4 regions of the Enterobacter vonholyi genome follow, and region 2 is predicted to be linked to each of the others. Evidence: predicted binding sites of a transcription regulator. Region 2 holds the regulator's gene; each other region holds the start of a gene.
The links. The regulator PhoB, encoded in region 2, activates phosphate uptake and scavenging genes when phosphate is short. The targets are predictions, from matches to a motif close to CTGTCATAAAACTGNCNNAT.
Positions count from the first base shown of each region.

Region 1: the regulator PhoB is predicted to act here: its motif matches at 3,743-3,762, upstream of pstS (phosphate ABC transporter substrate-binding protein PstS).
Region 3: the regulator PhoB is predicted to act here: its motif matches at 2,811-2,830, upstream of AB3N39_RS02815 (esterase-like activity of phytase family protein).
Region 4: the regulator PhoB is predicted to act here: its motif matches at 2,264-2,283, upstream of glpT (glycerol-3-phosphate transporter).

Region 1 covers NZ_CP162152.1:4,443,912-4,449,619, forward strand. Annotated here, with positions in the region: gene glmU (bifunctional UDP-N-acetylglucosamine diphosphorylase/glucosamine-1-phosphate N-acetyltransferase GlmU) at 102-1,472, shown strand; gene glmS (glutamine--fructose-6-phosphate transaminase (isomerizing)) at 1,699-3,528, shown strand; gene pstS (phosphate ABC transporter substrate-binding protein PstS) at 3,850-4,890, shown strand; gene pstC (phosphate ABC transporter permease PstC) at 5,019-5,708, shown strand, end outside.
Region 2 covers NZ_CP162152.1:974,853-980,560, forward strand. Annotated here, with positions in the region: gene sbcC (exonuclease subunit SbcC) at 1-938, opposite strand, end outside; gene sbcD (exonuclease subunit SbcD) at 935-2,140, opposite strand; gene phoB (phosphate response regulator transcription factor PhoB) at 2,328-3,017, shown strand; gene phoR (phosphate regulon sensor histidine kinase PhoR) at 3,039-4,334, shown strand; gene brnQ (branched-chain amino acid transporter carrier protein BrnQ) at 4,744-5,708, shown strand, end outside.
Region 3 covers NZ_CP162152.1:596,163-601,870, forward strand. Annotated here, with positions in the region: gene AB3N39_RS02800 (AraC family transcriptional regulator) at 1-346, opposite strand, end outside; gene AB3N39_RS02805 (NAD-dependent succinate-semialdehyde dehydrogenase) at 498-1,868, shown strand; gene AB3N39_RS02810 (YfaZ family outer membrane protein) at 1,920-2,465, opposite strand; gene AB3N39_RS02815 (esterase-like activity of phytase family protein) at 2,876-4,234, shown strand; gene yjiA (GTPase) at 4,297-5,250, opposite strand; gene AB3N39_RS02825 (YbdD/YjiX family protein) at 5,261-5,464, opposite strand; gene AB3N39_RS02830 (carbon starvation CstA family protein) at 5,530-5,708, opposite strand, start outside.
Region 4 covers NZ_CP162152.1:3,066,827-3,072,534, reverse strand. Annotated here, with positions in the region: gene glpB (glycerol-3-phosphate dehydrogenase subunit GlpB) at 1-522, opposite strand, end outside; gene glpA (anaerobic glycerol-3-phosphate dehydrogenase subunit A) at 512-2,140, opposite strand; gene glpT (glycerol-3-phosphate transporter) at 2,392-3,744, shown strand; gene glpQ (glycerophosphodiester phosphodiesterase) at 3,756-4,808, shown strand; gene yfaE (class I ribonucleotide reductase maintenance protein YfaE) at 4,833-5,087, opposite strand; gene nrdB (class Ia ribonucleoside-diphosphate reductase subunit beta) at 5,087-5,708, opposite strand, start outside.

The DNA of each region.
Region 1 (5,708 bases), 1.0 Mb from region 2:
AGGCTGGCTTTTTTTTTCGGCCTTAATTCATGATGAAAAAGATGTAGAATTTTAAGCATCAAACGTTTTTACTTCACACTCAAACTACCGTCAGGATGCGTATGTCAAACAGTGCGATGAGCGTGGTGATCCTTGCCGCAGGCAAAGGGACCCGCATGTATTCCGATCTGCCTAAAGTGCTTCACACGCTTGCTGGAAAGCCAATGGTGCAGCATGTCATTGATGCAGCGAATGAACTGGGTGCCAATCAGGTCCACCTGGTCTACGGCCACGGCGGCGATCTTCTTAAAAAGACGCTGAGCGACGACAAGCTCAACTGGGTGCTTCAGGCTGAACAGCTGGGCACAGGTCATGCGATGCAGCAGGCAGCACCGTTCTTTGCGGATGACGAAGACATTTTGATGCTCTACGGCGATGTCCCGCTGATCTCCGTTGAAACCCTGACTCGCCTGCGTGAAGCCAAACCGCAGGGCGGCATCGGTTTATTAACCGTCGTGCTGGACGATCCAACCGGTTATGGCCGTATCACCCGTGAAAACGGCAACGTCACGGGTATTGTTGAGCACAAAGATGCCAGCGATGAACAGCGCCAGATTCAGGAGATCAACACCGGTATCCTGATTGCCAATGGCGCGGATATGAAGCGCTGGCTGTCCAGACTCGACAACAACAACGCGCAGGGTGAATTCTACATCACCGACATCATTGCGATGGCGTATCAGGAAGGACGTGAGATTGCGGCGGTTCATCCGGCGCGTATTAGCGAAACCGAAGGGGTGAATAACCGCCTTCAGCTTTCCCGTCTGGAGCGTGTTTATCAGTCCGAGCAGGCTGAAAAACTGCTTCTGGCAGGTGTGATGCTGCGCGATCCGGCGCGTTTCGATCTGCGTGGTTCGTTATCTCACGGTCGTGACGTTGAAATTGATACTAACGTTATCCTCGAGGGTAACGTGACGCTGGGCAACCGCGTCAAAATCGGTGCCGGCTGCGTGATTAAAAACAGCATTATTGGTGACGACTGCGAAATCAGCCCGTACAGCGTGGTGGAAGATGCCCGTCTGGACGTGGCCTGTACCATCGGCCCGTTTGCGCGTCTGCGCCCGGGCGCAGAGCTGCTGGAAGGCGCTCACGTGGGTAACTTCGTGGAAATGAAAAAAGCGCGTCTGGGTAAAGGCTCGAAAGCCGGTCATCTGACCTATCTGGGCGACGCGGAAATTGGCAATAACGTGAATATTGGTGCAGGGACCATAACCTGTAACTATGACGGCGCGAATAAGTTTAAAACCATCATTGGTGATGATGTGTTCGTGGGCTCCGATACGCAGCTGGTGGCGCCTGTTACCGTGGGTAACGGGGTGACCATTGCAGCCGGAACAACCGTAACGCGCGATGTGGCCGAGAACGAGCTGGTGTTAAGCCGCGTTCCGCAGGTCAGCAAACAGGGCTGGAAACGTCCGGTGAAGAAAAAGTAACGGATTTACCCCTCTCCCCAAAGGAGAGAAGGGATCGTTCGGTGCGGTGTTTTTCTCCCTCGCCCCTTTGGGAAGAGGGCCGGGGTGAGGGGATAATATAATCCTCCCCCCACAAGCAGTACCCATAAAAATAACCCCACTCTCTACAAGGCTCGGGGCGCCCGGAAAGGGCAAATACAGGTCAGCGACAACGCAGGCATAATGCCTAAATTCGGAATCTAAAATTATGTGTGGAATTGTTGGCGCAGTTGCGCAGCGTGATATTGCTGAAATCCTTCTCGAAGGTTTACGTCGTCTGGAATACCGTGGTTACGACTCTGCCGGTCTGGCTGTCGTCGATGCAGAAGGTCATATGACCCGTCTGCGTCGTCTCGGTAAAGTGCAGATGCTGGCCCAGGCCGCGGAAGAACATCCGCTGCACGGGGGAACCGGTATTGCGCACACCCGCTGGGCGACGCACGGCGAACCGTCTGAAGGTAACGCGCACCCGCATGTGTCTGAACACATCGTGGTGGTGCACAACGGCATTATCGAAAACCACGAACCGCTGCGCGAAGAACTGAAAGCGCGCGGCTACACCTTCGTCTCTGAAACTGACACCGAAGTGATTGCTCACCTGGTGCACTGGGAGCTGGAGCAGGGCGGTACACTGCGTGATGCGGTACTCCGTGCTATCCCTCAGCTGCGCGGTGCGTACGGTACGGTGATCATGGATTCCCGCGATCCGTCAACGCTTCTGGCCGCGCGTTCCGGTAGCCCGATGGTTATCGGTCTGGGCATGGGTGAAAACTTTATCGCCTCTGACCAGCTGGCGCTCCTGCCGGTTACCCGTCGCTTTATCTTCCTCGAAGAGGGTGATATCGCGGAAGTGACCCGTCGCAGCGTGACCGTCTTCGATACTAAAGGCGAGCAGGTGAAGCGTCAGGAGATCGAATCGAATCTGCAGTACGACGCGGGCGACAAAGGCGCTTACCGTCACTATATGCAGAAAGAGATTTACGAGCAGCCAAACGCCATCAAAAACACCCTGACCGGGCGCATTAGCCACGGTGAAGTGGATCTGAGCGAGCTGGGCGCAAACGCGAACGAACTGCTCGCCAAGGTCGAGCATATTCAGATCGTGGCCTGCGGCACCTCCTACAACTCCGGTATGGTTTCTCGCTACTGGTTTGAATCCCTGGCGGGCGTGCCGTGCGATGTGGAAATCGCGTCTGAATTCCGCTATCGCAAATCCGCGGTGCGTCGTAACAGCCTGATGATCACCCTTTCCCAGTCCGGCGAAACGGCGGATACGCTCGCAGCGCTGCGTCTGTCTAAAGAGCTGGGGTACCTGGGCTCTCTGGCCATCTGTAACGTCCCGGGCTCCTCGCTGGTGCGTGAATCCGATCTGGCGCTGATGACTAAAGCGGGCACCGAAATCGGCGTGGCTTCAACCAAAGCGTTTACCACGCAGCTGACCGTTCTGCTGATGCTGGTGGCGAAGCTTGCGCGTCTGAAAGGTGAAGATGCGTCCGTTGAGCATGACATCGTTCATGGTCTGCAGGCGCTGCCAAGCCGTATTGAGCAAATGCTGTCTCAGGACAAACGCATCGAAGCGCTGGCGGAAGATTTCTCTGACAAACATCACGCCCTGTTCCTGGGTCGTGGCGATCAGTATCCGATTGCGCTGGAAGGCGCGCTGAAGCTGAAAGAGATCTCCTACATCCACGCGGAAGCCTATGCGGCAGGCGAGCTGAAGCACGGCCCGCTGGCGCTGATTGACGCGGATATGCCGGTCATAGTTGTGGCACCAAACAACGAACTGCTGGAAAAACTGAAGTCTAATATCGAAGAAGTGCGCGCCCGCGGTGGTGTTCTGTACGTCTTCGCCGACAAAGATGCCGGTTTTGTCAGCAACGACAACATGCACATCATCGAGATGCCGCATGTGGAAGAGGTGATTGCACCGATCTTCTATACCGTTCCGCTGCAGCTGCTGGCTTATCATGTGGCGCTGATCAAAGGCACCGACGTTGACCAGCCGCGTAACCTGGCGAAATCAGTTACCGTAGAATAATCCCTTCAGGCTCCACCCTCGGGTGGAGCTTTTTCATCCCGCCCGGTTTGTTTTTAATCAATCCTGTCTCGTTTTTAATAATGACAATTTGTCATCTTCAGCTACTTTTTTCAGTGTCACATAAAGAAAATATTTCTGAAAACGTATTGTCATAAAAGTGGCTAACACGATGAAAATTAAGCTTTATTGTGCGGTATTTTAAGTTAAATTTTCATTGTCATAAAACTGTCATAATTCGTACATTTATCTGTCACCTGTTTGTCCTATTTTGCTCATCGTAGCCACTAAACAACGATTTATGAAAATCTTGCAGGAGACATTATGAAAGTTATGCGTACCACTGTCGCAACTGTTGTCGCCGCGACCTTATCTCTGAGCGCGTTCTCTGTATTTGCAGAAGCAAGCCTGACTGGCGCTGGTGCAACCTTCCCTGCGCCGGTGTATGCCAAATGGGCGGATACCTACCAGAAAGAAACCGGTAACAAGGTTAACTATCAGGGTATCGGCTCCTCCGGTGGCGTGAAACAAATTACCGCGAACACGGTTGATTTCGGCGCATCTGACGCTCCGCTGTCTGATGATAAGCTGGCTCAGGAAGGCCTGTTCCAGTTCCCTACCGTGATCGGTGGCGTGGTCCTGGCGATCAACCTGCCGGGCGTGAAGTCGGGCGAGCTGGTGCTGGACGGCAAAACGCTGGGTGACATCTACCTGGGCAAAATCAAAAAATGGGATGACGAAGCGATCGCTAAGCTCAACCCAGGCCTGAAGCTGCCTTCTCAGAACATCGCCGTGGTTCGCCGCGCGGATGGTTCCGGTACGTCTTTCGTGTTCACCAGCTACCTGGCGAAAGTGAACGAAGAGTGGAAATCTAAAGTCGGCTCCGGCTCAACCGTTAACTGGCCTACCGGTCTGGGCGGTAAAGGTAACGACGGTATCGCCGCGTTCGTACAGCGTCTGCCTGGCTCCATCGGCTACGTAGAGTATGCGTACGCGAAGCAGAATAACCTGTCCTACACCAAACTGGTGTCTGCAGACGGCAAACCGGTTAGCCCGACCGAAGAGAACTTTGCTAACGCTGCCAAAGGCGCTGACTGGAGCAAATCCTTCGCGCAGGATCTGACTAACCAGAAGGGCGAAGGTGCATGGCCAATCACCTCTACCACCTTCATCCTGGTGCACAAAGAGCAGAAGAAACCTGAGCAGGGCGCTGAAGTGCTGAAGTTCTTCGACTGGGCATACAAAAACGGCGGCAAACAGGCTAACGCTCTGGATTACGCCACCCTGCCGGACAACGTGGTTGAGCAGGTTCGTGCTGCATGGAAAACCAACGTGAAAGACAGCAGCGGTAAAGCGCTGTACTAACAGGATATATTTAACGAAGATGGCGGGTGGCGCTGCGCTTACCCGCCCTACGGTTTAAGCTGTAGGCCCGGTAAGCGTCAGCGCCACCGGGCATATTCGTAAAAACGTCTCAAACAGAAGAGTAATTTATGGCTGCAACCAAGCCTGCATTTAACCCTCCGGGTAAAAAAGGTGACATGATTTTCAGCGCGCTGGTCAAACTGGCTGCGCTGATTGTGCTATTGCTGCTGGGCGGCATTATCGTGTCTCTGATTTTCTCCTCATGGCCGAGCATCCAGAAATTCGGTTTCTCCTTCCTGTGGACCAAAGAGTGGGACGCGCCGAACGACATCTACGGTGCTCTGGTGCCTATTTACGGCACGCTGGTAACCTCGTTCATCGCCCTGCTGATTGCGGTTCCGGTAAGCTTTGGTATTGCCCTGTTCCTGACGGAGCTGGCGCCAGGCTGGCTGCGTCGTCCGCTGGGGATTGCCATCGAACTGCTGGCAGCTATTCCGAGTATCGTCTACGGCATGTGGGGCCTGTTCATCTTTGCCCCGCTGTTCGCTACATATTTCCAGGAACCGGTGGGTAATGTCCTTTCTGCCATTCCGTTTGTGGGGGCCCTGTTCTCTGGCCCGGCTTTCGGTATCGGCATTCTGGCGGCAGGTGTGATCCTCGCCATCATGATAATTCCGTACATTGCGGCGGTCATGCGTGATGTGTTCGAACAAACGCCGGTGATGATGAAAGAGTCGGCCTACGGCATCGGCTGCACCACCTGGGAAGTAATCTGGCGCATTGTCCTTCCGTTCACGAAAAATGGGGTGATCGGGGGC
Region 2 (5,708 bases):
ATACGCTGCTGCGTTTGCGTCAGGCGTGCGGTTTGTTCCTGCTGATGCTCCCAAAGCGGTCGAAGCTGGGCGGCGGGCAGAGCAAGCTGGAGTTTTGCCAGCTGAGGTGCTGCGTCCGCCAGCGCCTGTTGCGCATGCTGCTGGAGCGCGTTGACGCGCTGTTGCTCTCTTACGAGCTCTTCATGGCGCGTAAGCCACTGAAAATCTTTCTGTTGGCTTTGCTGCTGTTCCAGCAGGATTTTCTCTTCGTCAGTAAGTGCCTGCAAACTTTGCTGTAACTGCTGCTGTTGCTCTTCACTCAACAGCACGACGCCCGCCGCCTGCGCCTCGCATTTTTCAAGCACGCTGCGGGCGGCTTTGTGTTTTTCAAACACCATGGCGGAAATCTGGCCGTAGATCTCGGTGCCGGTCAGCTCTTCCAGTAGCTCGGCACGATCGCTCGGTTTGGCGTTGAGGAAGGCAGCAAACTGCCCCTGTGAGAGCAGCATCGAGCGGGTAAAGCGGCCATAGTCCAGCCCGGTGAGCGCGGCGGTTTGCTCCAGTTTATCCGTCACTTTGTCGGCCAGGATTTTGCCATCTTCGCAGCGCGCCAGCTCAACGCGCGGTGCCTGCAGGTTCCCGTCAGACTGGTTGCGCGCCCGGTTCTGGCTCCAGAAGGCGCGGTAGGCGATGCCTTTTACCTCGAACTCCACTTCCGCCAGGCACTCGGCGGTGTCGCGCGTCATCAGATCGTTTTGCGCCTGGGAGACCTTATTCAGGCGCGGCGTTTCGTGATAAAGCGCCAGACAGATGGCGTCGAGCAGGGTAGTTTTACCTGCCCCGGTCGCGCCGGTGATGGCAAACAGCCCGTTGCTGGCAAACGGCTCAGCGGTAAAGTCAATTTTCCACTCGCCCTTGAGGGAGTTGATATTTTTCAGGCGCAGGCTCAGAATTTTCACGCGTTTTCTTCCTCATCATTGAGCGCGTGCAGGGTATGGCTGAACAGTTCGCTGAGCCTTGCGCGCTTCGTGTCGTCGATTTCCTCCTGCGAGAGCCTGCGTTCAAACACCTCTTCAACCCGAAGCTCACTGAGCGTTTCGCGTTGAGCGCTTAACAGAATTTTCTCGCGCTGCTCGCGGCTGCGGCGCACCAGTAACACCTCTACCGGTAAGTCTTCGGTCAGTGCCTGGATTTTTCGCTGCATATCGTGCAGGTAGTCGTCGGTGGTGATTTCGATATCCAGCCAGACGGGGGGATCTTGCTCGACGCCGCGCCACTGCTCCAGCTGGGTGGAAATGGCGTCGAGATCGCCCTTCAGCACCGCCAGCGGCTGGGTGACGGGCACCTCCAGCGTCTCGACGGCGCTGAGTTTGCCCTCGCTAAAACTCACCAGATGCACGGATTTGGCTTTGCCCGTTTCGTCAAAGCTGAGCGAAACAGGTGAGCCACAGTAGCGGATATGCTCGCAGCCGCCGATGACCTGAGCGCGGTGGATGTGGCCGAGCGCGATGTAGTCGGCTGGCGGGAAGTTTTGCGCCGGAAAGGCATCCAGCGTGCCGATATAGATGTCACGCACGGCGTCACTTTTACTGGCCCCGACCGTGGTGAGATGCCCGGTTGCAATCACCGGAATCGGCTGGTCACCCCGCAGTGCACAGGCTTCGGCGTGCTGTTGGTGGTAATAGTCGGTGATGGCCTGTAATAAATGCTGCTGCTTTTCCGCACCCGACAGCCCCGCCTGGCTTTGCACGATGTCGCGCGGACGTAAAAACGGTATCGGACACAGCACCGCCCCCGGCGACCCGTCGCGTTTTTTCAGGATCTGCGGGGCGTGCCCGGCGCTGGCGACGACGGTGGTATTGAGAAACGCCAGGATGTCGCGGGATTCATTCAGCGTTGCGACGGAATCGTGGTTGCCGGCGACAATCACCAGATGACACCCTGTTTGCTGCAAATTCACCACGAAGCGGTTGTACAGCTCGCGCGCGTAGCTCGGCGGCGAGCCGGTATCAAAAATATCTCCCGCCACGATAATCGCGTCCACCTCATGCGTCCGGGCCGTTTCCAGCAGCCAGCCCAGGAACGCTTCATGTTCAGCCGCACGGCTTTTGCTGTAAAAATTTTGACCCAGATGCCAGTCCGAGGTGTGTAGTATGCGCATAGCTGATCCGTGGCAAAAAAGAGAAAGCAGGATTATAAACGTTCAGAGAAGGGAAAATAACCGCTGTAATAAAACAACAGTTTGCCATTTATAGTGGTACTGTTTTTCATAAATCTGTCATAAATCTGACGCATAATGGCGCCGAATTACAAACTTGTAACGTAAATAAGATAAGACAGGGCAAAGTATGGCGAGACGTATTCTGGTCGTAGAAGATGAAGCTCCAATTCGTGAAATGGTGTGCTTCGTGCTCGAGCAAAACGGCTTCCAGCCGGTTGAAGCGGAAGATTATGACAGCGCAGTGAACCAGCTGAATGAACCCTGGCCCGATCTGATTCTGCTGGACTGGATGTTGCCCGGCGGCTCCGGACTGCAGTTTATCAAACACCTGAAGCGTGAAGCGCTGACCCGCGATATCCCGGTTGTGATGCTCACGGCGCGCGGAGAAGAAGAGGATCGCGTGCGCGGTCTGGAGACCGGTGCGGACGATTACATTACTAAACCGTTCTCCCCAAAAGAGCTGGTGGCTCGCATTAAAGCCGTGATGCGCCGTATTTCGCCGATGGCGGTGGAAGAGGTGATCGAAATGCAGGGGCTGAGCCTTGATCCTACTTCTCACCGTGTGATGACCGGTGAAAATCCCCTCGACATGGGGCCTACCGAATTTAAACTCCTGCACTTCTTTATGACCCACCCGGAGCGCGTTTACAGCCGCGAGCAGTTGCTGAATAACGTCTGGGGAACTAACGTGTATGTCGAAGACCGGACGGTTGATGTACATATTCGCCGCCTGCGAAAAGCACTGGAATTGAGCGGCCACGATCGCATGGTGCAGACGGTCCGCGGCACGGGTTATCGTTTTTCTACCCGTTTCTGAACAATGACAGGAGTATGACGCGTGCTGGAACGTCTGTCATGGAAAAGGCTCGTCTTTGAACTGATCTTATGCTGTATTCCGGCCTTCATTCTGGGGGCCTTTCTTGGACACCTGCCGTGGTTTCTGCTGGCGTCGGTCACCGGGCTGTTGATCTGGCATTTCTGGAATCTGCTGCGCCTCTCCTGGTGGCTGTGGGTTGACCGAAGCATGACGCCGCCGCCGGGAAGCGGCAGCTGGGAGCCGCTGCTTTACGGTCTGCATCAGATGCAGATGCGTAATAAAAAGCGTCGCCGCGAGCTGGGAAGCCTGATTAAGCGTTTTCGCAGCGGTGCAGAATCGCTGCCGGATGCCGTGATCCTGACCACCGAAGAAGGGACGATCTTCTGGTGTAACGGCCTGGCGCAGCAGCTGCTGGGCCTGCGCTGGCCGGATGACAATGGCCAGAATATCCTCAACCTTCTGCGCTATCCCGAGTTCACGCTGTATCTGAAAAAGCGTGATTTCACCCGTCCGCACAATCTGAAGCTCAATAATGGCCGCCATCTGGAAATACGCGTGATGCCCTACAGCGATAAGCAGTGGCTGATGGTGGCGCGCGATGTTACCCAGATGCACCAGCTGGAAGGGGCGCGTCGCAACTTCTTCGCCAACGTCAGCCACGAACTGCGAACCCCGTTGACCGTGCTGCAGGGCTACCTGGAGATGATGCAGGAGCAAACGCTGGAAGGTGCGCCGCGTGAAAAAGCGCTGCACACCATGCGCGAGCAAACGCACCGGATGGAAGGCCTGGTGAAGCAGCTGCTGACGCTCTCGAAGATTGAAGCGGCGCCAACGCTCGCGCTAAATGACACCATTGATGTCCCGATGATGCTGCGGGTCGTGGAGCGTGAAGCGCAGACGTTAAGCCACAAAAAGCATCACCTGACCTTTGACGTCGACAACACGCTGAAGGTGCTGGGCAGCGAAGATGAGCTGCGCAGCGCCATTTCCAACCTGGTGTATAACGCGGTGAATCATACGCCGGAGGGGACGGATATCGTGGTGCGCTGGCACCATACCCCAACGGGGGCCGAGTTTAGCGTGGAGGACAACGGGCCGGGGATTGCGCCGGAGCATATTCCGCGTCTGACCGAGCGCTTCTACCGTGTGGATAAAGCGCGATCGCGCCAGACGGGCGGAAGCGGCCTGGGGCTGGCAATTGTGAAACACGCGGTGAATCACCATGAAAGCCGTCTCGATATTCAGAGTACGCTGGGTAAAGGAACCCGCTTCAGTTTCGTTATTCCGGAACGATTAATTGCCAAAAAGATCGCCTGACGGCGGGCGTGTCATTTTACCTTTCCACGGGTCAGCCATCGCTGGCCCGTTTGCTTTGCAGTCAAGCGAAACGCGGATGAATTTTATACGGCTGGCTGTTTTTTGTTCGCATGATTAGCCATGGGTTTTTCTTATAAACAGCGTATTGTGCTGGTGCGTGTTTTCATGCTGGCATATTGTTCTGGTTTTGCGATTCCACCTTGCCTTTAAACGTTATAAGCGTTTAAATTGCGCCCCAGATACTGTCAGACCGACTGTATTTGCGTGGTAAATCGAAAAACTATTCTTCTCCACGCCAGGACGGGAGCATTTCCCGCTGAAATTGAGCAAATTTTCGGCTGTATCGTCCCGTGAGGGATATCGAAAATCTCAATGTTTTCAACACCACATCCACAGGCAGTAAGGTTTTATGACCCATCACTTAAAATCGCGTGACATCATCGCGCTGGGCTTTATGACATTTGCGCTGTTCGTTGGCGCAGGCAACATCATTTTCCCTCCAATGGTTGGCTTACAGGCGGGTGAACACGTCTGGACCGCCGCGTTTGGTTTCCTGATTACTGCCGTGGGTCTGCCGGTGCTGACCGTCATCGCGCTGGCGAAAGTCGGCGGCGGTGTTGATAGCCTCAGCACCCCGATTGGCAAAGTGGCGGGCGTTCTGCTGGCAACCGTCTGCTATCTCGCCGTTGGCCCGCTGTTTGCGACCCCGCGTACGGCAACCGTGTCCTTCGAAGTGGGTATTGCTCCCCTGACCGGTGACGGCGCGATGCCGCTGTTTATCTACAGCCTGATCTACTTCGCGATCGTGATTCTGGTTTCCCTCTATCCGGGCAAGCTGCTGGATACCGTGGGTAACTTCCTGGCTCCGCTGAAAATTGTGGCGCTGATTGTTCTGGCGGTAGCGGCCATCGTCTGGCCCGCCGGCCCGATTAGCGACGCGATGGACGCCTATAAAAATGCCGCGTTCTCTAACGGCTTCGTGAACGGCTACCTGACGATGGATACGCTAGGCGCGATGGTGTTTGGTATCGTTATCGTTAACGCCGCGCGTTCCCGCGGTGTGACCGAAGCGCGTCTGCTGACCCGCTACACCATCTGGGCCGGCCTGATGGCTGGTGTGGGGCTGACCCTGCTGTATCTGGCGCTGTTCCGTCTGGGTTCCGATAGCGCCATGCTGGTTGAGCAGAACGCCAACGGTGCGGCTATCCTTCACGCCTACGTGCAGCACACCTTCGGCGGTGCGGGCAGTATGCTGCTGGCAGCGCTGATCTTCCTGGCCTGTCTGGTTACCGCGGTTGGCCTGACCTGCGCCTGCGCAGAGTTCTTTGCACAGTATCTGCCGCTTTCTTACCGCACCCTGGTGTTTATCCTCGG
Region 3 (5,708 bases), 380 kb from region 2:
TCGTCTCAACAATATCAAGGTAGCGCTTAAAGAGCGTAGGGTCGCGAATCATCTGGAGCGCCAGAGGAAGATCGGTGTCGATATAGAGCATATGGTAGCTGCGCGGTTGCCCGGCGACGGGGTTGCAGCTGTGCGGCGCAGAGGCCGGGATCACAATGAGGTCCCCGGGGTTAAGGATGTATTCTCTGTCATGGCACACGCAGCAGGTCTGGCCTTCCATAATCGCGCCGATAGAGAGCTGAGGGTGACTATGGCGTTTGTACGCCTGCGTGCTCCGCCACGTGCTGCGCAGCTCAAGGCCTGAGGCGCGGTGAAAAGTCTGCCGGATGTGTCGGGTATCGGTCATAAGCACTCCTTCTGGACGTTTTTTATACCACGTCAGCGAACCGTCTGGCAGCGCTTCATTAAGAACCTTCCGGATATACCCAACTTTACGTCCACGGCCAGTCATGTTGACTACCCTTAATACCCTAAGCGGTAAAACAAGGAGATTCGACATGGCTTATCAGACAGTAAACCCTGCCACTAACCAGCTCATCAAAGAATACCCCTCGCATACCGACGCGGATATCGAAGCGGCGCTGAAGGCGGCCGATGCGCTTTACCATTCGGACTGGGCGAAAGGCGACATCAGCCAGCGTCTGCCGGTGCTGCATAAGCTTGCCGACCTGATCGACGAGCGCACCGAGGATCTGGCGAAAATCGCCAGCCAGGAGATGGGTAAGCTCATCGAACAGAGCCGCGGCGAGGTGAAGCTGTGCGCGCAGATCGCCCGCTACTACGCCGACAACGCGAAGAAGTTTCTGGCCCCGGTGAAGTATCAATCCGAACTCGGGGAAGCGTGGGTGGAGCATCATCCCATCGGCGTGCTGATGGCCGTTGAGCCGTGGAACTTCCCGTATTACCAGCTGATGCGCGTTCTGGCGCCAAATCTGGCGGCGGGTAACCCGGTGATCGCCAAGCATGCCAGCATCGTGCCGCACTGCGCCGAAACCTTTGTCCATCTGGTCCGCGAGGCGGGCGCGCCGGAAGGTGCATGGACCAACCTGTTTATCTCGTCCGAGCAGGTGGCGAACATCATTGCCGACGATCGCGTGCAGGGTGCCGCATTAACCGGCTCCGAAAAAGCCGGTAGCGTGGTGGCCGCACAGGCGGCGAAGCACATTAAGAAATCCACGCTTGAGCTGGGCGGTAACGACGTATTCGTGGTGCTGGACGATGCGGACCTGGACAAAGCCGTCAAGATTGGCGTGAATGCGCGGCTCAACAACGCCGGGCAGGTCTGTACCGCGGCGAAGCGCTTTATCCTGCATGAAAAGATCGCCGACGCTTTCCTGAGCAAATTCACCGAGGCGTTTAAGCAGGTGAAGATTGGCGATCCGCTGGACGAAAGCACTACGCTGGGGCCGCTGTCGTCGAAAGATGCGCTAGAAACGTTGACCAAACAGGTTAACGAGGCGGTGAAAAACGGCGCGACGCTGCACTATGGCGGCAAGCCGGTGCAGCGCGACGGCAGCTTTTTTGAACCGACGATCCTGACGAACATCTCGCGCGACAACCCGGCGTACTTCGAAGAGTTCTTCGGCCCGGTGGCGCAGATGTACGTGGTGAAAAACGACGAAGAGGCGGTCGCGCTGGCGAACGACTCCCACTACGGCCTGGGCGGGGCGGTATTCAGCCAGGATATCGAGCGCGCGAAGAAGATGGCGTCGCGTATCGAGACGGGGATGGTGTACATCAACTGGCTCACCGATACCGCGCCAGAGCTGCCGTTCGGCGGCGTGAAGCGCTCCGGTTACGGACGCGAGCTGTCGGATCTGGGGATTAAAGAATTTGTGAACCAGAAGCTGGTGGTGGTGCGTAAGTAACGTAGTAATAAAAAACCTGCCGAATGGCAGGTTTTTTATTTATCAGGTGGATTAGAAGCTCACGCCGCCGCCGAAGTAAGCGCCGTCTACCAGCGTGTGGTTTGGACGACCGTCTTTGCCATCAACGCTCACGTGACGATAACCCACCTTCAGCGTCACCGGCTTCACTGGCGTCCAGCTTACGCCGCCGTTCGCTTCAACGTAGTTTTTCACGCTGTTGTTCAGGCCGTCTGGAGCAACGTAGCCTTCACCGAATACCCTGATGCTGTCGGTCAGGGCAACGTTCACACCGCCGCCGACCGGGAACGCCACGCCGTTATCGCCTTTCTTCGGGCCAACGTAGAGGGCCTTAGCGCCTGCGTTCAGCATCACCGGGCCGACCTCGAAGTTGTAGCCTGCACCCACGCCACCGGTCGTGGTGCCGTCGTCGGTGTTTTTCAGCCAGCTACCTTCGGTGTACAGACCAGAGGTTGATTTACCCATTTCGACGTTCAGGTTAGTGAAGTTCTTACCCTGCTCAATGCTGCCGCCCATGGCCAGTGCGGAGCCTGATACGGCGGTCAGAGCGGAAAGAAGGAGAACGTTGAGCTTTTTCATGAGTTTTTCCTCTTCATCAAATTAATCTGAGGGCACCTTAACAAGAGCTGTTTATCACTGCAAATGTGATGTTTGTCGAGTTTTTAAGCTGATTTTGTTGGGTTTTTGAATTTTAAATGTTGGTTGAATGTTGAGCCGGCAAGGAGTCAATACGTAATGCATTCGCGTTTAGGGATGGTTCAGGGTTTTGATTAAACGTACGCTGAACGAGCCGGAGAATGTAGTTCGTGTTGAATTAATTGAGTTTCTAATAATTTCCAAAAGTGTTTCAGTTGTCACAGATTAAGACACAGGTTTACATTTCTGGAGGTGGTTATACGTCCCGCAACGCCAGGTCGCTTTCCGCCATGTCATTTTTCTGACACGTTCCTTCTTTACGTTGTTGGCTTCACTTCCTGGACACTAACAATATGAAAAGAAAAATTATTCCTGTGCTTATCGGCTGTGCGCTCTCTTTCTCTGGCCTCGCGGCGCAGCCCACTGCTGAGCGCTATGTCGTCAGCTTCCCTGAAGGCTCCCACGTGAGCTACAGCGGCGCGTTTGCCGATGCGTTTCCGAACGGACTCCCTGTGGGAATCGGCTCCGGCCTGCTGTTTACGGGCAAGCAGGGCGATGCCCTGACCTTTGCGACCGTGACCGATCGCGGTCCCAACGCCGATGCGCCAAAAATGGGTAAAAACGAAGCCAAAATATTTGTCACGCCTGATTTCGCGCCGCTGCTGATGACCATCCGCGTCCAGAACGGCAAAGCGGAGGCGGTTGATGCCCGCCCGCTGCATGATGATAAAGGCGAGATTAACGGTCTGCCGCTGCAAAGCGGCGTGATTGGTTCCACCAATGAAGTGGCGTTCAGCGATACCTTAAAGACGCTCAGGGGTGACAACCGTGGCCTGGACACAGAAGGCATCACCCCGGACGGAAAAGGCGGCTACTGGCTGTGCGACGAATATGGTCCGTTCCTGATTAACGTCGACAGCAAAGGGAAGATCTTGGCGATCCACGGGCCGCAGGCCGCGGAAGGGGAGAAATCCATCGCGGGCGGCCTGCCAAACATCATCAAATGGCGCCAGCCGAACCGGGGCTTTGAAGGCCTGACCCGGATGCCGGACGGACGCATTATCGCCGCCGTGCAGAGCACGCTGGACATCGACGGTAAGAGCAAAAAGCAGGGGCTGTTTACGCGTCTGGTGAGCTTCGATCCGGCAACCGGCAAAACCGCAATGTACGGTTACCCCATCGACAGCGCGGCCTACGACAAAAACAGCGACGCCAAAATCGGCGATATCGTGGCGCTTGATGACCAGCACATCCTGCTGATTGAGCAGGGAAGCGATAAAAACGACGGAATGCGTAACCTGATTTACAAGGTGGATCTCAGCAAGGCGAGCGACCTTTCCGCCTTCGACAAGCCGGGCGAGTACCCTGAGTTTGATGATGAGAAAACCCTGGCGCAGCGCGGCATTACCCTTGCGGCTAAAACGCAGGTCGTCGATTTGCGCGCGTTGGGCTGGCAGCAGGAGAAGGCCGAAGGGCTGGCGCTGATCGACAGCAAAACGCTTGCGGTGGCGAACGATAACGACTTTGGCGTAAAGGTAGCGATGCAAAACCCGGTCGAGGGCAAGAAGCTCAAGGATTATCGGGTGAACGCGGAAGGCAAGCTGACGCTGGATGATAAACCGGTGGAAACCACGCTCAGCGTGAAGCCGCTGAAGAAGCCGGAGTCGGACAGCGAGCTGTGGATTGTGACGCTTCCGGAGGCGGTGAAATAATACCAGGGCTTACCCTTCACCCTAGCCCTCTCCCCATAGGGGAGAGGGGATGTTCGATGCGGTTATTTCTTCAGACCCGCAAACGCCGCCCGAATTTCTTCCTCCGGCAGTTGTATGCCGATAAACACCATCACGCTGTGCGGCGCTTCATCGCCCCACGGGCGGTCCCAGTCGGCGCTGTACAGGCGCTGCACGCCCTGGAACAGCAGGCGGTTGGGTTCGCCGTCAATCCACAGCATTCCTTTGTAGCGCAGCAGCCTGTCGGCAAACGACAGCAGCAGGTTCTCCATCACGCGGGAGACCTCGCTGATATCCACCGGATAATCCAGCTCCACCACAATCGACGCCACGTCGTTTTGCTTGTCTCCCATAAAGTGGAAGCGCGGTTTCGCGGTGACGTTCTCCTCCAGCATAAAGCCGTTGGTGTTGAACAGCTGGGACAGGTCGATATCGCCGTGCGTCACCGTGTAAATCGGCGCGCGGGAGTTAATGCGGGTCAGGCGCTCGCGAAGCTTTTCGCTTTCGCCCGCCACGTCGGTTTTGGTCAGCAGGATGCGGTCGGCGTAGCCCACCTGAGACTGGGCGATGGTGAACTGGTTCATCTGTTCGTCGGCGTGGACCGCATCAACCAGGGCAATCACGCCGTCCAGCAGATAGCGCTGACAAAGGATCTCATGGGAGAAAAAGGTCTGAATAATCGGGCCGGGATCGGCCATGCCGGTGCACTCGATCACCAGGCGGTCAAAGTCGATTTCCCCGCGATCGCGGCTGTCGAGCAGGTCCAGCAGGGCATCTTCTAATTCGTTAGAGCGGGTGCAGCAGATGCAGCCGTTGGTCAGGGTTTTGATCTGCGTGGCGCGATCGCCAATCAGCTGGTCGTCTACGGAGACTTCGCCAAATTCGTTTTCGATGACGGCGATTTTGAAGCCGTGCTGCTCGTTCAGAATGTGGCGCAGCAGGGTGGTTTTACCGGCGCCGAGGAAACCGGTCAGCAGGGTAACGGCAATCGGGGTCATGGTCTCTCCTTTAGCAGCAGCGGACGCCGCCTTCTCCACTTCCGCCGTAGCGCGCTTCCTGACGCTCGCGGAAGAATTCAGTGTAGGTCATGTACGGCTTATCCGGATGGTTGGTCTTCATATGCTCAACGTAGTTGTCATAGTCCGGAATGCCAATCAGCATTTTCGCCGCCTGACCGAGGTATTTTTTTGCTTCGCCTAAGTTACCAAACATAACGGGTCCTGATAAGAAAAAGCCCGGTGGCGCGCAGCGATCCGGGCCTGGAGTGACATGCTGGATTAATGGTGTGAAGAGGTCTTCACGCCGCCTTCAGGCACCGGCACGTACGGGGTTTCTTTGTCCGTACGGCCGTCGGCGTTACGCACTTTCAGCCAGGTTTTGATGCCATAGAAGATGATGCTGTACACCACCACCAGGAACAGAATGCTCAGACCCGCGTTGGTGTAGTTGTTCACCA
Region 4 (5,708 bases), 2.1 Mb from region 2:
CGCGCGAAACTCGCTCGGGTTATCGCGCAGGACATCAAGCTCAGGTAGTTCTATATCTGCCGTTTCGGCGTTAACCCCAAGGCGACAGAGCGACGCCGCCGCGAGATGGGGCTGAAAATCCAGAAAACCGCTAATACCCACGACCCGGACGCGCGCGGCATTGAAGGGGGCAACGGGCACCTCCTCCGGGCTGAGCCAGGCAGAGCGTAAGGTACCGAGCGGCGTGACGCGCTGGTGATTGAGCCGGGCGCTCCCCTTCAGACGCGCGCCGCAGTCCGCCAGCAGCGCTTCGGTTTCCAGCGCAAAGCGGTCAACGTTGTGCGCGCCAATCAGGTGATAGGGGTGCTCCGGCGGCAGCTTATCGCGGTACGTTTCGTCCACCAGATCCAGCGAGCCCGACGAGAAGTGCAGGGCGCTCTGGCCCCGTGTGATAATGGCGCAGCGCAGCCCCTGCCTGGTGAGCCTGATGCCGCAGAGCAGGCCTGCCAGCCCGCCGCCGACGATTACGGTATCAAATTTCATCGCGTTGCTCCTTCTCAAGACCGCAAAGCCCCTGGTAGACCCAGCGGGTAAATTCGCTTTCGCGCAGGGCATCGCCCCAGGCGACAGGCTGGATGCCTTTCCAGCGCTCGTTTAAAAACGCGCTGAGCTGATCGAGCGACTGGGTAGCGGTGGTGGTATGAAAGCGCTGCAGCAGTCCGGCGGCACGACAGGCGCACAGCTCGCCCTGACAGGTACCCATTCCGACGCGGGTGCGGCGGCGAAGATCGAGCAGGCTGTTAACCGTCAGATTTTCCACCGCGTACTGCACCTCACCGGCGGTGACGGCTTCGCACTCGCACACCAGGCTGCGGCTCAGGCGCCCTTCACCGAGCCACTGCGGCGTTCTGTCGCCGTGGCGGTAAATAGCGGATCCGCGCAGCGGCGCGGGCAGGGAGATGATTTTTTGCAGCGTTTTTTCGGTGGACTGACGCGAGCCGGGCAGGGGTTGTTCTGCCGTCACGCACCGTTCGGTATTGCCCAGCTTGCGGCAGACGGCATCGGTCGCCCACTCGGCCATCAGGCGGTAGGTCATCAGCTTGCCGCCGGTGATGGTGATAAACCCGTCCAGGCCGTCACGCCCGGCGTGATCGAGCAGCACAATGCCCCGGCTGACGTTACGCCCGCTCGGATCGTTATCGCTGGCGACCAGCGGACGCACGCCTGCGTAGGCGCGCAGAATACGCGTCTGCGCCATCACCGGGGCCAGTTTTTCCCCTTCGCGCATCAGGATGTCGACTTCTTCGGCGGTTACGCGGTTGTAGTCAATCTCGCTATAGTCCACGTGGGTTGAGGTCGTACCGATTAATGAGATGGTGTCACCCGGCACCAGAATATCGGCATCTGACGGTTTGCGGCAGCGGTTAATTACGTGGTTATTGATGCGGTGGTCGAGGATCAGCAGCGAGCCTTTCGCCGGGAACATGCGCACCGACAGGTCCGCGTATTCCGCGATGCGCTGCCCCCAGATCCCCGCCGCGTTGACCACCACGGCGGCATACAGTTCGCTGTGTTCGTTATATTGCGTATCAACAATCCGTACGCCGCAGATGCGGTTTCCCTCGCGGATAAGCCCGGTCACTTCGTGTCCGGTCAGGATGTGAGCGCCATGTTCGCGGGCGTCCAGCATGTTGGCGGCAGTCAGGCGGAAGGGGTCAACGGTGCCGTCAGGCACTTTAACCGCGCCGATAAGCGCCGGGTTAACCGACGGTTCCAGCCGCCGCGCCAGAGCCGGATCCATGGCCTCAGCCTGAATGCCCGCTGCACAGCAGGCGGTAATAAAGGTGTCCTGGAAGGTAAGGTCATCTTCGGGAAGAGTGATAAACAGGCCGTCAGTCGGCTCAATGCAGTGGCGGGCGATACGCTTGAGGATCTGGTTTTCAGCAATACATTCGCGCGCGGATTCAGCGTCGGTGACCGCATACCGGGCGCCGCTGTGCAGCAGGCCGTGGTTACGTCCGGTTGCGCCCGTGGCGATATCATGGCGTTCCAGAAGCGTGACGCTTAAGCCGCGAAGGGCGCAATCGCGCGCGATCCCGGCGCCGGTTGCGCCACCACCAATGATTATCACATCACTATAACGAGGATCGTGACTGGTCATTGTTTACCCTCTATGTTCGTTTTTTATCATTTAGCCATATTAATTTTGTGGTTTGTTTGATTTCGAACATAAACGCGCGGAATTCGAAAGTGAAACGTGATTTCATGCGCCTTTTTGCGCATTCTGTCATATTTCTGTAACAATCTGTGCGTTGATTCACAGTAACAATCACCGTGATTTCTTAACATCCCCGCCTCTGGAATTCAGGTGCGAGCCACCTGCTCATTCATTTCAAGGCCACGGAGGCTGTTATGCTCAGTATCTTCAAACCTGCGCCGCACAGGGCGCGTCTGCCAGAGGCAGAAATAGATCCGCTCTATCGCCGTCTGCGTTGGCAAATCTTCCTGGGGATCTTCTTCGGGTACGCGGCGTACTACCTTGTACGTAAAAACTTCGCGCTCGCCATGCCGTATCTGGTGGAGCAGGGCTTTTCCCGTGGCGATCTGGGGTTCGCGCTGTCGGGGATCTCCATCGCCTACGGTTTTTCCAAATTCATCATGGGCTCCGTGTCGGATCGCTCGAATCCGCGCGTGTTCCTGCCCGCCGGTCTGATCCTGGCGGCCGCGGTCATGCTGTTCATGGGCTTTGTGCCGTGGGCTACCTCCAGCATTGCCATCATGTTCGTGCTGCTGTTCCTCTGCGGCTGGTTCCAGGGGATGGGGTGGCCGCCGTGCGGGCGTACCATGGTGCACTGGTGGTCGCAGAAGGAACGCGGCGGCATCGTGTCGGTGTGGAACTGCGCGCATAACGTGGGCGGCGGTATTCCGCCTCTGCTGTTCCTGCTGGGGATGGCCTGGTTCAACGACTGGCATGCGGCGCTCTATATGCCTGCCTTTGGCGCCATTCTGGTGGCGATTATTGCCTTCGCCCTGATGCGCGACACGCCGCAGTCCTGCGGCCTGCCGCCGATTGAAGAGTACAAAAACGACTATCCGGATGATTACAGCAAGGAGCACGAAGAAGAGCTGACCGCTAAACAGATCTTCATGAAGTACGTGCTGCCGAACAAGCTGCTGTGGTACATCGCGGTGGCGAACGTGTTCGTTTACCTGCTGCGCTACGGCATCCTCGACTGGTCGCCAACCTACCTGAAAGAGGTGAAGCACTTCGCGCTGGATAAATCCTCCTGGGCCTATTTCCTGTATGAATATGCCGGGATCCCGGGCACGCTGCTTTGCGGCTGGATGTCGGACAAAGTGTTTAAAGGTAACCGCGGCGCGACGGGCGTCTTCTTTATGACGCTGGTGACCATTGCTACCGTGGTGTACTGGCTCAACCCGCCGGGCAACCCATCAGTAGATATGGCCTGCATGATCGTCATCGGCTTCCTGATTTACGGTCCGGTGATGCTGATCGGTCTGCATGCCCTGGAGCTGGCGCCGAAAAAAGCGGCGGGCACGGCGGCGGGCTTTACCGGCCTGTTCGGCTACCTCGGCGGTTCGGTCGCGGCGAGCGCCATCGTGGGCTACACCGTTGACTTCTTCGGCTGGGACGGCGGCTTTATGGTGATGATCGGCGGCAGCGTGCTGGCGGTACTGCTGCTGATTGTTGTGATGATCGGTGAGAAACGTCACCACGCGGAAGTCCTGGCGCGTCGTCAATAAGGAGCTTTGCGATGAAATTAACCCAACTTGCAACCGGTCTGCTGCTGGCGGGCCTGATGACAGGCTCCGCGCTGGCGGCGGATAAAATTGTTATTGCCCACCGCGGCGCCAGCGGCTATCTGCCGGAGCATACGCTGCCGGCGAAGGCGATGGCCTATGCGCAGGGTGCGGATTACCTGGAGCAGGATCTGGTGATGACGAAGGACGACCAGCTGGTCGTCCTGCATGACCACTATCTTGACCGCGTGACGGACGTGGCGGATCGTTTTCCGGACCGCGCGCGCAAAGATGGCCGCTTCTATGCCATCGACTTCACGCTGGCGGAGATCCGTTCCCTGAAGTTTACCGAGGGCTTTGAGATTGAAAACGGCAAGAAGGTGCAGGTCTATCCGGGACGTTTCCCGATGGGCAAATCTGACTTTCGCATTCATACCTTCCAGGAAGAGATTGAGTTTGTTCAGGGGCTGAACCACTCAACCGGTAAAAACATCGGCATCTATCCGGAAATCAAAGCGCCGTGGTTCCACCATCAGGAAGGAAAAGATATTGCCGCGAAGACGCTCGAGGTGCTGAAGCAGTACGGCTACACCGGCAAGAAGGACAAAGTTTACCTGCAGTGTTTTGATGCCGCCGAGCTGAAGCGCATCAAAACCGAGCTGGAGCCGAAGATGGGGATGGATCTCAATCTGGTGCAGCTGATTGCCTATACCAACTGGAATGAAACCCAGGAGAAGCAGCCGGACGGGAAGTGGGTTAACTACAGCTACGACTGGATGTTTAAGCCGGGCGCGATGAAGCAGATTGCGCAGTACGCCGACGGCATCGGGCCGGATTACCACATGCTGGTGGCGGAAGGTTCAACGCCTGGTCATGTGAAGCTGACTGCGATGGTGAAAGAGGCGCACGCCAGCAGGATGCAGGTGCACCCGTATACCGTGCGTGCAGACCAGCTGCCGCCATATGCCACGGACGTGAATCAGCTTTATGAAGTGTTGTATAAGCAGGCGGGCGTGGACGGACTGTTTACGGATTTCCCGGATAAAGCGGTGACGTTCTTAAAATAGAAAAAAGGGCCGTAAGGCCCTTTTTTACATCTCGATCTCTATATCGCCTTTTGCCCGGCAGCAGCAGGGCAAAATTTCCCCTTCGTTGATAAAGGCCAGCGGCTCGGTCAGCCAGTCCACCTGGCCGGCGACCAGACGGCAACGGCAGGAGCCGCAGTAGCCGGAACGACACTGGTACTCTACTTCTACCTGATGCGCCTCAAGCGCCACCAGCAGAGAAGGGTGCTCCTCCCGACACAGTACCTCAGTGCCGGAAAGACTTAACGTGACGCGTGACATCAGAGCTGGAAGTTGCTCAGGTCGTCGGTGTTGACTTCAGAATCAATCTGACCGACCAGATAAGAGCTGACTTCCACTTCCTGCGGCGCAACCTGCACGTTATCGGACACCAGCCAGGTGTTGATCCACGGAATCGGGTTAGAGCGCGTCTGGAACGGAAGGTCGAGACCAACAGCCTGCATGCGGATGTTGGTGATGTACTCAACGTACTGGCACAGGATGTCTTTGTTCAGGCCAATCATGGAGCCGTCGCGGAACAGGTAGTCTGCCCACTCTTTCTCCTGCTGAGCGGCCAGCACGAACAGGTCATAGCACTCCTGCTTGCACTCTTCAGCGATTTCCGCCATCTCCGGATCGTCCGTACCGCTGCGCAGCAGGTTCAGCATGTGCTGGGTGCCGGTCAGGTGCAGGGCTTCATCACGGGCAATCAGACGGATGATTTTGGCGTTGCCTTCCATCAGCTTGCGCTCGGCAAAGGCGAAGGAGCAGGCGAAGCTGACATAGAAGCGGATCGCTTCCAGCGCGTTGACGCTCATCAGGCACAGGTACAGCTGCTTTTTCAGCGCGCGCAGGTTCACGGTGATGGTTTTACCATCCACGTGGTGGGTGCCTTCGCCCAGC